4 regions of the Pseudarthrobacter sp. 902506025 genome follow, and region 2 is predicted to be linked to each of the others. Evidence: riboswitches for the same ligand, from Rfam matches in the RefSeq annotation. Region 2 holds a riboswitch; each other region holds the start of a gene.

Region 1 (3,202 bases), on a different contig from region 2:
GTGGCCGTCAGGCGCTCCCGAGGCGAGGAACTGGGCGTGCAGCTTTTCCCCTACCTCGGCGTAGAGCCAGAAACAGGGCAGAACAGCGGCGGCCAGGACGGCGTAACTTCCCGACGCCGACGCTGCAGTGAGGTGGTCCACGTAGGCCTTGGTGACGGGGCCAAGTCCGCCCTGGGCAGGGCGGGTGCTGAGCCATGAGCGGTGCAGCTCCGACTCCACCTCCAGGCATTGCTGCGAGGATCCGGCCCAGAACAGCTGCTCCGCTTCGGAGGGGGCCAGGGCACTGGCCCGGGCGAGGACGCGGGAGTAGCCGTTCAGGTACAGGGCATCCTGCGCCAGGTAGTAGGCAAAGTCCTTCTCAGCAAGGTCTCCGGAGGCCAGGCCGCGGATGAAGTCCAGGGCGTAGATGTCCGCCACGTCCTGCTGGGCTTCCGTCCACAGCCGGGCAGCGAAAGCGCCTTCCGCGGGGGCCGGCCGCACATGGTGGAAATGGTGCACGGGGCCGTTGCCCTGGCCCACCTCAAGCTGCTCCGAGTTCTCAAGGGCGCCGGCCAGCCATGGCTTGACCGTCAGGAGCGATGCCTCCCAGTCCCCAAGGCGTGCCTGGACGGTGGCCATCGCGGAGGACAGGGAGCAGCCGGTGCCATGGCTGTTGCGGGTGGAAATTCGTTTGCCGTGCACTTCCACCACTTCCTGGGACAGGAGGCCGGCCGTGTTGACCAGCGCGTCCGGGCAGTCTGCACCCGCGAGGTGGCCACCCTTGACCAGCACGGTGGCTCCGGTGGCTTCGGCAAGGCGCCTTCCCTGGTCCAGCGCCGCCGGCCAGGTCCCGGCAGGGTCCCCGCCCACCAGCATGGCAAGCTCCGGGAGGTTGGGAGTGATGAGGTGCGCCAGGGGCAGCAGTTCGCGGAGGGCAGCCTCCGCGGATTCCTTCAGCAGCCGGTCACCACTGGTGGCCACCATCACGGGGTCGAGGACCACGACGGCGGGGCGCACCTTCTCCAGCCAATGCCGGACAGTGCGGATGACGCTCTCGTCGCCCAGCATGCCGATCTTGACCGCGTCGATGGAGATATCGTCGCTGACCGCGTCCAGTTGTTCGGCGAGGAAAGCGGCCGGAGGAACGTGGACAGCCTGCACGCCACGGGTGTTCTGTGCCGTCAGGGCGGTGATGGCAGCCATACCGTATCCGCCGTGGGCGGCAATGCTTTTGAGGTCGGCCTGGATGCCGGCGCCACCGGACGGGTCGGAGCCCGCGATCGAGAGGACCCGCGGGACGTCCCGGCCCGGGGGCAGCGCGGTGGGAACGCCGGAGGCAGCAGGAAGGGGCATGGAAAGGGTCGAAGACAAGAGACATCCCTTCGCCGGTACTAGCCGGACAGGTTCAACGGGTCTGGATCTCAGCCGGCCTTCTGCGCGGCACCCCGTGTCGGTTTCCACCCTAGCCCGTAGGCCGCACCAGGAGGAAAGGATGACAGCCCTCGGGTCAAGGAAACAACAACCTCGCAGCAGCAGGAATCCCCGCCACACGGCCGATTCCCACGGTGCTTCCCGGGTGAATCGTCCGCAGGACGGGGATTCCTTACTGCGTGGCCGTTTGGCCGGTAACTCCTGCGCCTAGAGCTCCGAGGCAGGCACACCCACGCCGAGGATGATGGGTTCCTCGGGCGCCTTGCCCGGTTCCGCCGGTGCCTGCTGGGGCTTCACGGGTTCGGGAGCCTTGGCCGCGTGCGAATGGCCTGCGCCTGCCGCCTGGACGTTTTCGTGATGCTGGACGGCGGTCTCGTTGGCGGCACCCTGGGCACGGCTGGCGGCACGGTGGCGCCGCGGCCTGCGCTGTCGCGACTGCTCCAGCGTGTGGTCGGAGTAGTCCTTTCCGGCTGCAGCTTCCGTTGCGGCGGCGCGGGCTTCCGCTCCCCCGCCGTCGTGCTGCCGTTCCGGCACCGCAGCCTCCGGCACCTTCACGGCTTCGGCGGTCTTGGCAGGCGCGTTCTCCACAGGGGAAGCCGGCTGGCCAAGGTGGGCGAACGCTTCCGCGAGCCGGTCCAGAGTGAGGGCAGGCAGGGGATGCTGTTCCTCAGCGTGCTCCACGAACGGAAGCGGGACTTCCTCGCCGCCGAACGTCAGGACAGCCGCAGGACGTGCCGGGGCATCGGCGTCGTGCTTCTCCTCGACGGGCGCCGGCGCAGGCTCCACGGAAGGCACCTGCCGGGCTGCCGCCACCTCATCGTCATGCAGGTGGGCAGCGTGGGCCGCAGCGGCAATGTTCGCCAGGGCAAGCCTGGTGGCCTCCGCCTTGGCGTGCCGCTCGGCGTCCGACGGGTCGGGCTGGACCGTGTGCACGTGGACGGCAGGTGCCGGGGCCGCTTCGGGCTGCTGCCCGCCGCGTCCGCGCCGCCGCTTGCGTTCAGTACGCACGCCGGGTTGGGCATTGTCGTTCCGCTGCCCTTCCGGACGGGCTTCCGCGCGGGCTTCGGGCCGGTTGTCGGTGCGCTGGACGTGGTGCTCGGCGGCAACGATGTTGGCGCGGCGGTGCTCCACGGGATCGTCGTGGGTCACAACGCCACGGCCGGCGCAGGCCTCGCACTGCTCGCCGAAGACTTCCAGCAGTCCGGTGCCCATGCGCTTGCGGGTCATCTGGACCAGGCCAAGCGAGGTGACCTCGGCCACCTGGTGCTTGGTCCGGTCACGGCCCAGGCACTCCACCAGGCGGCGCAGGACCAGGTCGCGGTTGGATTCGAGCACCATGTCGATGAAGTCGATCACGATGATGCCGCCGATATCGCGCAGCCTCAGCTGGCGCACCACTTCCTCGGCTGCCTCAAGGTTGTTCTTGGTGACGGTCTCCTCAAGGTTGCCGCCGCTGCCGGTGAACTTGCCCGTGTTGACGTCCACCACGGTCATCGCCTCGGTACGGTCGATCACCAGGGAGCCGCCGGAGGGCAGGAAGACCTTCCGTTCAAGCGCCTTGTGGATCTGCTCGTCGATGCGCCAGGCGGCGAAGATGTCCTGGTCCTTGGTCCACTTCTCAAGGCGGCCCACAAGGTCCGGCGCCACATAGGTGACGTAGGCCTCGATGGTGTCCCAGGCTTCCTCACCGGAAACGATGAGCTTGGAGAAGTCCTCGTTGAAGACGTCGCGGACCACCTTGATGGTCAGATCGGGTTCGCCGTAGAGCAGCTCGGGAGCCAGGATCTTGGTG
Region 2 (3,202 bases):
CAGTGACAAGTTCAATATCGTCGCCCTCGGCGAGCGCGGTGGCGAACCATTGGCTCCGCGGCACCACCTGGGCATTATGTGCGACGGCGACGCCCAGTTTCCCGCCGTCCGTCGCCTGTCCGTTGGGTGCCAGCGGGCGTCCGGTGACTTGGCTGACGAGCGTGGTGATGGAGGCGCCGTCGGCCACCTCGTGCGTGTTTCCGTTCAGGGTGATGTTCACGCTGTCTCCTTGATGTGGGGTGTGGTGGCGGCTGCCGCCGGCCGGGAGAACCGCTCCGGGCTGAAGGGCGACCAGCGGGAATCTGATGTCCCGTCCAGCAGTGCCGTGCAGATGGCGGCTGCGGCGGGGGTGAGCAGGACGCCGTGCCGGAAGAACCCGGTGGCGATGATGAGTCCCGGGACATGCCCGGCGGCAGGGTTTCCGGACCCCGGATCCACCGGCACGCGGCCCAGCAGGGGCGCGTTGTCGGGGGTACCGGGGCGGGCCCGGGCGGTGCACTCGAGCAGTTCCAGTTCAGCGACGGCGGGCACCAGCGCCTGAGCGTCCCGCAGCAGCTGGTAGACGCCTCCGGCGCTCACGGCATCGGAGAGCGCGTCCTCGCGCTGGGTTGCCCCGATCACCACGGTCCCGTCCTGCCGGGGGACGATGTAGACGGGGACTCCGTGCACCAGCCCACGAACCGTGGAGGTCACCAGGGGCTGGAGGTGCTGCGGAACGGCGAGACGGAGTATGTCCCCGTGGACTGGGCGCAGTGGCAGGTCGAGGCCGTCGGGCAGGCCGCCAAGGTCCCCTGCCTGCAGGCCGTTGGCCACGATGGTTTCCGTTGCCAGGACGGTGCCGCCGCCGGCGAGGCTGGCACCGGCAACCGTTCCGCCCTCCCACAGCAGGCCGGTGGCCCGGTCCGGCACGGCATACCCGTCCACCGCGCCCGCGGCGGCCAGCTCCGGGGACGTCAGTGCAACGCCCGCGAGGGCCAGCCGCAGGGCCGCCACCAGGCGCCGGGGGTCCACTTGGTGGTCCGCGGGTGTGTCCAGGGCACAGGCGATGGCGGGGCTGAGGAGCGGCTCGCGTTTGCGGGCTTCGCGCACGGCCAGGGGCTCCACCCCCAGTCCGTTGGCCTGTTGTACCGCGCGGAGGTCCATCAGCGCGCGGCGGTCCGCGGCGTCGGCACCCACGGCGAGTGTCGGCGTCGTCAGGTATCCGCAATCCGCCCCCGTCGCGCCGGCGATCCCCGCGGCGAACCCTGGCCAGCGGGACGACGCCTCAAGCATCAGTTCCAGGAGGTCCTCCTCCTGGTAGTGCAGTTCGCTGACCGGGGCCAGCATGCCCGCGGCGGCCCAGCTGGCACCGTTTCCGGGTGCGTCGTCGATCAGGGCAACGGAGCGTCCGGAACGCTGCGCCTCCCAGGCGATGCCGTGGCCCACCACTCCCCCGCCGATGACGGCGACGTCGGCCCGGACAGTGGAGTTTGCGCTGGCGCCTTCGGGCCCGGGGAGACTGTCAACGGGGTTGCGCATGTGGTTCCTTCCCTACGCCGGCATTAACCGGATCAGGTCAAGCGGTCGGCTCTGACGCCCTCTCAGCCCGGCGCTTTATGACAGCTGCCGCGGGCTCCCGCAGTACCAGCCCAGTTTAGAGGAACTAGGCTTGCAGGCATGAATGTGTCCGCCTCATCCCTGCCCGCCGGCCCCCACGCCCCAGCCTCCGCTGCCCTCCCCGCCGAAGTTGCCAACGCCGGCCACATTGACGCCCTCAAGGCAGCGCGCCTGTACCTCTGCACCGACGCACGGACTGCGCGCGGCGATTTCGCGGACTTCGTTGACGCCGCGTTTGCCGGCGGCGTGGACATCATCCAGCTGCGCGACAAGACCATCGAAGCCGCAGAGGAACTGGACCTCCTGGCGGTCCTGAAGGAAACAGCGGTACGCCATGGCCGGCTGTGGGCCGTCAACGACCGTGCGGACATCGCCGTGCTGTCCGGGGCGCCGGTGTTCCACATCGGCCAGAAGGACCTTCCGCTGCCGGCAGCGCGGACGCTGGTCAACGGCAACGCGGCCATTGGGCTCTCCAGCCACACCACTGACCAGGTGGACGCCGCTTTGGCCGCAACGGTGGGGCCGTCCGGGCTGGACTACTTCTGTGTGGGTCCGGTCTGGGCCACGCCCACCAAACCCGGCAGGGCCGCCGTCGGCCCTGAACTGGTGGCATATGCCGCCGAAGCCTCCCGGCAGGCCGGAGATCCCGTGCCATGGTTTGCCATCGGCGGCATCGACCACGGAAACGTCCGTGACGTGGTGGAGGCCGGTGCCGGCAGGATCGTGGTGGTCCGCGCCATCACCGAAGCACCCGACCCCGCAGCCGCCGCCGCCTCCCTTCTCGACGCGCTGGACGGCACCGGCTCCTGAGCCTGCTTAATTCCGGGACTTGGGGATACGCTGATTTTTGTGTCACATCATCGGTTGGCCCCCAACGTCCATGACCACAAGAACGCCCTGGAAGAGGCGCTGGGCCTGCTGCGGACGGAACTTGAACTGCCGGGACCGTACCCCGCCGAAGCAGTGGAAGACGCCCGCGCCGCCGTCGCCGCGCTGAAACTGCCGTCCTACGACCTGACCGCCGTCGGATTCGTGACCATCGATCCGGCGTCGTCCACGGACCTGGACCAGGCAGTGTTCATCGAACCGGACGGAAACGGCTACCGGGTTATGTACGCCATCGCCGACGTTCCGGCGTTTGTTGCTCCGGGCGGCCCGCTGGACGCCGAGACGCGGCGCCGCGGACAGACGTTCTACGCCCCGGACGGCCGGATCCCGCTGCACCCCGAGGTGATCAGCGAGGGCGCCGGAAGCCTGCTGCCCGGCCAGGAGTGTTCGGCTTTCGTCTGGGACTTCACGCTCGACGGCGACGCGACAGTGCTGTCCGTGGGCGTCCGGAGGGCGCGGGTCATCAGCCGTGACAAGCTCAGCTATAAAGGCGCCCAGGCCGATCTCGACGCCGGGACTGCCTCCCCCGTACTGGGCCTCCTCCGCGAGGTGGGACTGAAGCGGGTGGCGCTGGAACGGGCACGCGGGGGCGCCAGCCTGAACATGCCTGAGCAGGAGATCGTCCAGTTGCCCGACGGCGGCTACCGGATCGACGCTGTTCCGCAGCTTCCCGTGGAGGACTGGAATGCACAGATTTCGCTGATGACCGGAATGGCCG
Region 3 (3,202 bases), on a different contig from region 2:
CAGTGCCGCCTGCGAGTCTGCCGACCCGTATTCGTCACGGATGTCCTGGCTGATCCGCATGGAGCAGAACTTGGGGCCGCACATGGAACAGAAGTGCGCCGTCTTGGCCGGTTCAGCGGGAAGCGTCTCGTCGTGGAACGCCTCCGCGGTCACAGGATCCAGGGACAGGGCGAACTGGTCGCGCCAGCGGAATTCGAACCGTGCCTTGGACAGGGCGTCGTCCCGTTCGTGCGCCCCCGGGTGGCCCTTGGCCAGATCCGCCGCGTGCGCCGCGATCTTGTAGGTGATGACACCCGTCTTGACGTCGTCCTTGTTGGGCAGGCCCAGGTGTTCCTTTGGCGTGACGTAGCAGAGCATGGCGGTCCCGTACCTGGCAATCTCGGTGGCGCCGATTGCCGACGTGATGTGGTCGTAGCCGGGAGCGATGTCGGTGACCAGCGGGCCCAGGGTATAGAAGGGCGCACCCTTGCACAGCTCCTGCTGCCGTTCCACATTCTCACGGACCAGGTGGAAGGGAACGTGGCCGGGCCCCTCCACCATCACCTGGACGTCGTACCCCCAGGCCCGCTGCGTCAGCTCGGCGAGCGTGTCCAGCTCCGCGAACTGCGCGGCGTCGTTGGCGTCCGCCGTGGAACCAGGGCGGAGGCCGTCACCCAGGGAGAAGGCGACGTCGTATTTGGCGAAAATTTCACACAGCTCGTCGAAGTGCGTGTACAGGAAGTTCTCCTGGTGGTGGGCCAGGCACCAGCCGGCCATGATGGAGCCGCCGCGCGAGACGATGCCGGTCACCCGGTTGGCCGTCAGCGGGACATAGCGGAGCAGCACGCCGGCGTGGATGGTCATGTAGTCCACACCCTGCTCGCACTGTTCGATCACGGTGTCGCGGAAGATCTCCCACGTGAGGGCGTTGGCCTCGCCGTTGACCTTTTCCAGCGCCTGGTAGATCGGCACCGTCCCGATCGGCACGGGGGAGTTGCGGATGATCCACTCCCGCGTGGTGTGGATGTCGTCGCCGGTGGAGAGGTCCATGACGGTGTCGGCACCCCACTGGGTGGCCCACTGCAGCTTGTCCACCTCCTCCGCGATGGAACTCGTCACCGCGGAGTTGCCAATGTTCGCGTTGATCTTCACCAGGAAAGCCTTGCCAATGATCATCGGCTCGGATTCCGGATGGTTGATGTTGTTCGGGATGATGGCCCTGCCGGCAGCAACCTCGCTGCGGACCAGCTCAACGTCGCAGTTTTCGCGCAGCGCCACGAAGCGCATTTCCTGCGTCACGATTCCCTGCCGGGCATAGTGCATCTGCGTCACCGTCCGGCCGTCGACGGCGCGGCGTGGCACCGGCTGTGCGCCCTTCCACTCCGCGGAGGCAGCACCGCGGCGCACGGCCGAGCGGCCGTCGTCGAGCAGGTTGCGCTCCCGGCCGCCGTAGGGTTCGGTGTCCCCGCGCGCGGCGATCCACTCTGCGCGGAAGGGCTGCAGCCCGCGGACGGGGTCGCTGCCGGGTCCGGCAGTCCGGTAGGTCCGGAAGGGTGCGTTCGGCTGGCCGTTGGGTGATGGTTCAAGGGAAATTTCCGTCACCGGTACCCGGATCCCGGACGCCTCATCCGCAAGGTAGGCGAGGGAATGGGACTTCAGGGACTGGGTTACCTGCGGAACTGATGTGTCGCCGGGCTCCCCGGCGGACGGCAGCAGGGCAGGGTTCAACTGCGTGTTTTGCGTACTCAAGGGAATACTCACTTCCTTCGCCGGCATTACCCGGACAGGTTCAACGGTCGCAGGCTGCGTCAGCCCGATCTCAGCCCCTGCAAGGGCACCCGTGTGGTCAGGAACGAAGCTACCACAGGCCCCTGAACCAGGCTTGTCATAATTGCGGTGCTAGCCTGACCGGGCATCGAAAGGAGCCCCATGGCAGACATCATCCACTTCCGTGGACCCGTCCTGACCGCGCCGGACCGGGTGCGGCATGGACTTTGGTCGGTGGACGGAAGGCTCACGTTCAACAAGCCGGACACTCCTCCCGGCCGGGTACTCGACGGCTGGGTCCTGCCGGGCTTCGTGGACGCCCACTGCCACATCGGCCTGGGCCCTGCGGGCCCCGTGGAGCCCGCAGCCGCCAGGGACCAGGCGCAGGCGGACCTCAACGCCGGAACCCTCCTGGTCCGGGATGCCGGCTCGCCGGCGGATACCCGCTGGATGCAGGGTGGCAGGGACTTCCCGGTGTTGATCCGTGCCGGGCGCCATATCGCCCGGACGCGCCGTTACCTGCGCGGCTTCGCTGAGGAAGTTGAACCGGACGGCCTCGTGGAGGCCGTCCGCAAGCAGGCGCGCGACGGCGACGGCTGGGTCAAGCTGGTGGGTGACTGGATTGACCGCAGCGCCGGTGACCTGGCGCCGTCGTTTCCCGCCGCCGTCGTCCGCGATGCCGTCCAGGCGGCGCACGACGAAGGCGCCAGGGTGACGGCCCACTGCTTCGCCGAAGACACCCTCGACCAGGTGTTGGACGCCGGCATCGACTGCGTCGAGCACGCCACCGGGCTCCTGCCCCGCCACCTGCCCCGGTTCGTGGAGCAGGGCGTACCGATCGTGCCCACGCTCATCAATATCGCCACCTTCCCCGACATTGCCGCCCAAGCGGACGCGAAATTCCCGCGCTATGCAGCCCACATGCGCGCCTTATGGGAACGCAGGCTCGAGCGGGTGGCGGAAGCCCACACAGCGGGTGTGCGCATCTTTGCCGGCACCGATGCCGGCAGCGTGATCCGGCACGGCAGGATCACCGACGAAATCCTCGCCCTGCACGGCGCCGGCCTCCCCATGGACGCGGCCCTCGACTCCGCCTGCTGGGCAGCACGCAGTTGGCTGGGAGCGGATGGAGTGGAAGAGGGGGCCCGCGCCGACGTCGTCGTATGCCGGGAAGATCCGCGGGCTGTACCGGAGACCATTACGGCGCTGGAGCAGGTGGTGCTGGGCGGGCGGATCATTCGCTGACAAACGGTTCCCGGGGACTTGGAATAAATTGAAGCTTCAAGTAATTTTAATAGGTGACAGGCCGCCAATGGGACGGCCGCCAATGCAAGGAGCCTTCAATGACCGCATCAGCCAGCAGCCAGGATCTTCTTCCTGCCGACCTCGCCATGGGCACCGTGATGCTCAAGGTGGGCGACATGAAGGTCATGACCGACTACTACCAGCGTGCGCT
Region 4 (3,202 bases), on a different contig from region 2:
TGAAGTCATTTCGTAGATGGCCAGGTGGCCGGTGATTGCCCCGCGGAGCCGCCGGTTCAGGCCGCACAGCGACATGAGGTTCACGGATGCGAGGGAGACGGCCGGGATGGTGTCGACGTACGCGCCGTACCTGTCGTCCAGGCCCAGCCCGCGCATGGTCCGGGCAAACAGCGCGCTGTGCATCCGTTCCGGCCTGCCGCCGCCGTATTCGTCCGCCTGGATTTCCACGAGGGCAGCCTTCGCCCGGCCGGTGAGCCGCGGAATGGCCCAGGTGTGCGGATCCGCTTCTTTCAACTGGTACACGGACTTGTGGATCAGGAACTCTTTGAGCTGCTCCAGGCTTGCCTTCCGTGCGACAAAGCGGGAAACGCTGGGACCGGTGTCCATACCGGCGAGGCCAAAAAGGACGTCGGCAACGGCATCGCTGGTCATGGCAATCCCGGCGGGCAGGTCGGCGTCACCGGCGGCCTGGCGTGCGGCGGCACGAAGGGCGGCTTCGAAGGGTTCCTCGATCAGGCGCCGGACCCTGATCAGGGCCGGTTCCCACTCCCAGGCGTCGCTGACCCCGTCCAGGCCCGAATAATGCAGTTCGTAGAGGCAAAAGAGGGACAGCTGGATGTCTTCGTCGGCGATGATGTCACCGGTTCGGGCCACCTGCCCCGCGACCAGCCGGTGCAGCCCGTCCAGCTCGGGCGTGGCTGCATCAGGGGCCTTGGACAGGGCCGCAAAGAGGGCGCTGCTGATGGGGCCTCTGGTGTCCGGGATTCTCATGGTGCTCCTTGGTTGCCGCGCCGGTTGCGGGAAGGGACGCCGAAGGTGCTCCCATTCCCTGTGGTGGTCGTACCCCGGGGACAATATAGTAAGCATGATTACTAATGAAAGCTAAGCGGCCTGGTGTCGCCGGGCATGTACGGTGCTTGTCCCGCTGCGCCTGGTCAGCCAGGGCTGGTTGGCCGGCGCTACTCGTCCAGCGCCGACCCCAGGATGTCGCGCAGTGCCTCAACCACCAGTTCGTGGTCCTGCAGCTGCGGCAGTCCGGACACCGCCACGGAAGCCACCACCCCAACGCCCGTGACGTGGATCGGAAACGCGCCCCCGTGTGCCGCATAGCGGGACTGGTCGAACCAGGCGTTGTCCTCGATCCGGCCGCCGCCCAGCCGGCCACGCAGTCCCACCAGGAGGGAGGGCACCTCGTACCGGAGGGCAGTGCGCTGCTTGGCCCGGATCCAGTGGCCGTTGTCAGGCGTGGCGCCAGGAAGTGCGACATGGAACAGCACCTGCTCACCCTTGGCGATGTCGATGGCGATGGGCAACGACCGCTCCTTGCCCAGTTCAACGAGGAGCAGGCCAAGGTTCAACGCATCGTCCAGCGAGAAGCCGGGGAACTGGAGCTCCCGGACCTCCGCCTCGATGCGGGCAATCTGCGCCTCCAGTGAGCCCTCCGGCTGGGCGTCGCTGGAATCAGGATCGAACCCGGTCACATCCGGTGGATTGGCGGTCATGGCCCTCAATCTACTCCTGCCAGGTGTAAACTTGACCACGCCCAACTGGGCGAAATGAACAGCGTTACCCAACCACAAAGCAACACTAAAAACGACAGGGGAGCGCCGCCGTCGGGCATCCTGGCGCAGGCCGGGCACCGCAGGTGGGCGCTGAGAGTGCGGACAGCCGCAGACCCTCGAACCTGATCCGGTTAGTACCGGCGCAAGGGAGTCGAGTTCTCAAAGTGTCGCGGATGCACGGCCACAGGCCGGCAGCCGGGTCCACTTTCCCCTCCTGTTTCCCAGGAGGATCACATGAGTACTGCAGCAATCAAGAAGACCACCAGTAAGTCCTGGCGCGTCGTGGACATCGTCGTCGCCGCCCTGGTGGCCATCGCGGGCGGCGTCATTTTCTGGGCATGGGACCAGGGGGCCGCCGCACTGTCCGCCCCCATGAACGCCGCCTACCCGCCCCTGACCGGACTGCTCGCCGGCGGCTGGATGATTCCCGGGGTGCTGGGCATGCTCATCATCCGCAAGCCCGGGGCTGCCCTGTTCTGCGAGACCGTAGCCGCCACCGGCGAACTGCTGATGGGTTCCCAGTACGGCGCCTCGGTCCTGTTTTCGGGTTTCATCCAGGGCCTGGGCGCGGAAATCATTTTCGCGATCTTCGTCTACCGCAAGTTCAACCTTCCTGTATCGCTGCTGGCCGGCGCCGCGGCAGGGTTCTTCTGCGGCCTGAATGACTCGTTTGCCCCGTGGGGCTGGAACATTGCCTACTCCGGCGCGGACAAGCTCGCCTACATCGTGCTGACCACCCTTTCCGGGGCCATCCTGGCGGGCGCTTTGTCCTGGCTTGCCACCCGCGGCCTGGCCCGCACCGGCGTGCTGAGCTCCTTCGCGTCCCGCAAGGCTGCCACGGAGCCCGTCTTCTCCTGATGGCACCCTCCCAGGACGCCTCCGGCATGGTCCGGCCTGCCGCCATCGCCGCCCGCGGCTGGGGATGGCGGCACGCCGGCCGGGCCAAGCCCGCCGTCCACGGCCTTGACCTGGACATCGCCCCCGGGGAGCGGGTGCTCCTGCTGGGGCCCTCCGGCGCCGGGAAGTCCACGCTGCTGCACGCCCTTGCCGGCGTCCTGGGGGACATCAACGACGACGGCGAGGCAGGCGACGCCGACGAGTCCGGTTCGCTGCTGGTGGACGGGGCCCCGCCACGGGCACGGCGCGGCCGCGCCGGCCTCATGCAGCAGGACCCGGAGACCCAGGTGGTCCTGTCGCGGGTGGGGGACGACGTCGCCTTCGGCGCCGAAAACCTTGCGGTGCCCCGCGACGCCATCTGGCCGCGCGTTCACGAGGCACTTGCCGACGTCGGGCTCGCCCACCTCCCGCTGGACCACCCGACGTCGGCCCTCTCCGGCGGCCAAAAGCAGCGCCTGGCGCTGGCGGGCATCCTGGCGATGCGTCCCGGACTGATCCTGCTGGACGAGCCCACCGCCAACCTGGACCCGGACGGCGTGCTGGAGGTCCGCGACGCCGTGGCCCGCTCCCTGGACAAAACCGGGGCGACGCTGGTGGTGGTGGAGCACCGGGTGTCCGTCTGGAAGGACCTCGTGGACCGGATCGTGGTCCTGCAGCCCGGCTCCGCCGCGGATCCTGCAGTGCTCCTGGACGGGCCGCCGGACCGCGTCCTTACGGAGGCGCGGACCATGCTGGCCGCTGCC

The links. Region 2 has a riboswitch for thiamine pyrophosphate ahead of AB0280_RS08235 (FAD-dependent oxidoreductase). Riboswitches for the same ligand answer to the same signal wherever they lie in the genome.
Region 1: another riboswitch for thiamine pyrophosphate. It lies ahead of thiD (bifunctional hydroxymethylpyrimidine kinase/phosphomethylpyrimidine kinase); the one in region 2 lies ahead of AB0280_RS08235 (FAD-dependent oxidoreductase).
Region 3: another riboswitch for thiamine pyrophosphate. It lies ahead of thiC (phosphomethylpyrimidine synthase ThiC); the one in region 2 lies ahead of AB0280_RS08235 (FAD-dependent oxidoreductase).
Region 4: another riboswitch for thiamine pyrophosphate. It lies ahead of AB0280_RS04090 (ECF transporter S component); the one in region 2 lies ahead of AB0280_RS08235 (FAD-dependent oxidoreductase).

Annotation. Positions count from the first base shown of each region.
Region 1 is NZ_JBFBKW010000009.1:86,395-89,596, reverse strand. Features, by position in the region: gene thiD (bifunctional hydroxymethylpyrimidine kinase/phosphomethylpyrimidine kinase) at 1-1,332, opposite strand, end outside; TPP riboswitch at 1,340-1,437, opposite strand; gene AB0280_RS15975 (Rne/Rng family ribonuclease) at 1,618-3,202, opposite strand, start outside.
Region 2 is NZ_JBFBKW010000003.1:224,280-227,481, forward strand. Features, by position in the region: gene thiS (sulfur carrier protein ThiS) at 1-220, opposite strand, end outside; gene AB0280_RS08235 (FAD-dependent oxidoreductase) at 217-1,518, opposite strand; TPP riboswitch at 1,511-1,629, opposite strand; gene thiE (thiamine phosphate synthase) at 1,657-2,406, shown strand; gene AB0280_RS08245 (RNB domain-containing ribonuclease) at 2,446-3,202, shown strand, end outside.
Region 3 is NZ_JBFBKW010000011.1:55,177-58,378, reverse strand. Features, by position in the region: gene thiC (phosphomethylpyrimidine synthase ThiC) at 1-1,728, opposite strand, end outside; TPP riboswitch at 1,724-1,831, opposite strand; gene AB0280_RS17850 (amidohydrolase family protein) at 1,909-2,991, shown strand; gene AB0280_RS17845 (VOC family protein) at 3,090-3,202, shown strand, end outside.
Region 4 is NZ_JBFBKW010000002.1:59,654-62,855, forward strand. Features, by position in the region: gene AB0280_RS04080 (iron-containing redox enzyme family protein) at 1-771, opposite strand, end outside; gene AB0280_RS04085 (heme-degrading domain-containing protein) at 960-1,502, opposite strand; TPP riboswitch at 1,589-1,729, shown strand; gene AB0280_RS04090 (ECF transporter S component) at 1,797-2,420, shown strand; gene AB0280_RS04095 (ABC transporter ATP-binding protein) at 2,420-3,202, shown strand, end outside.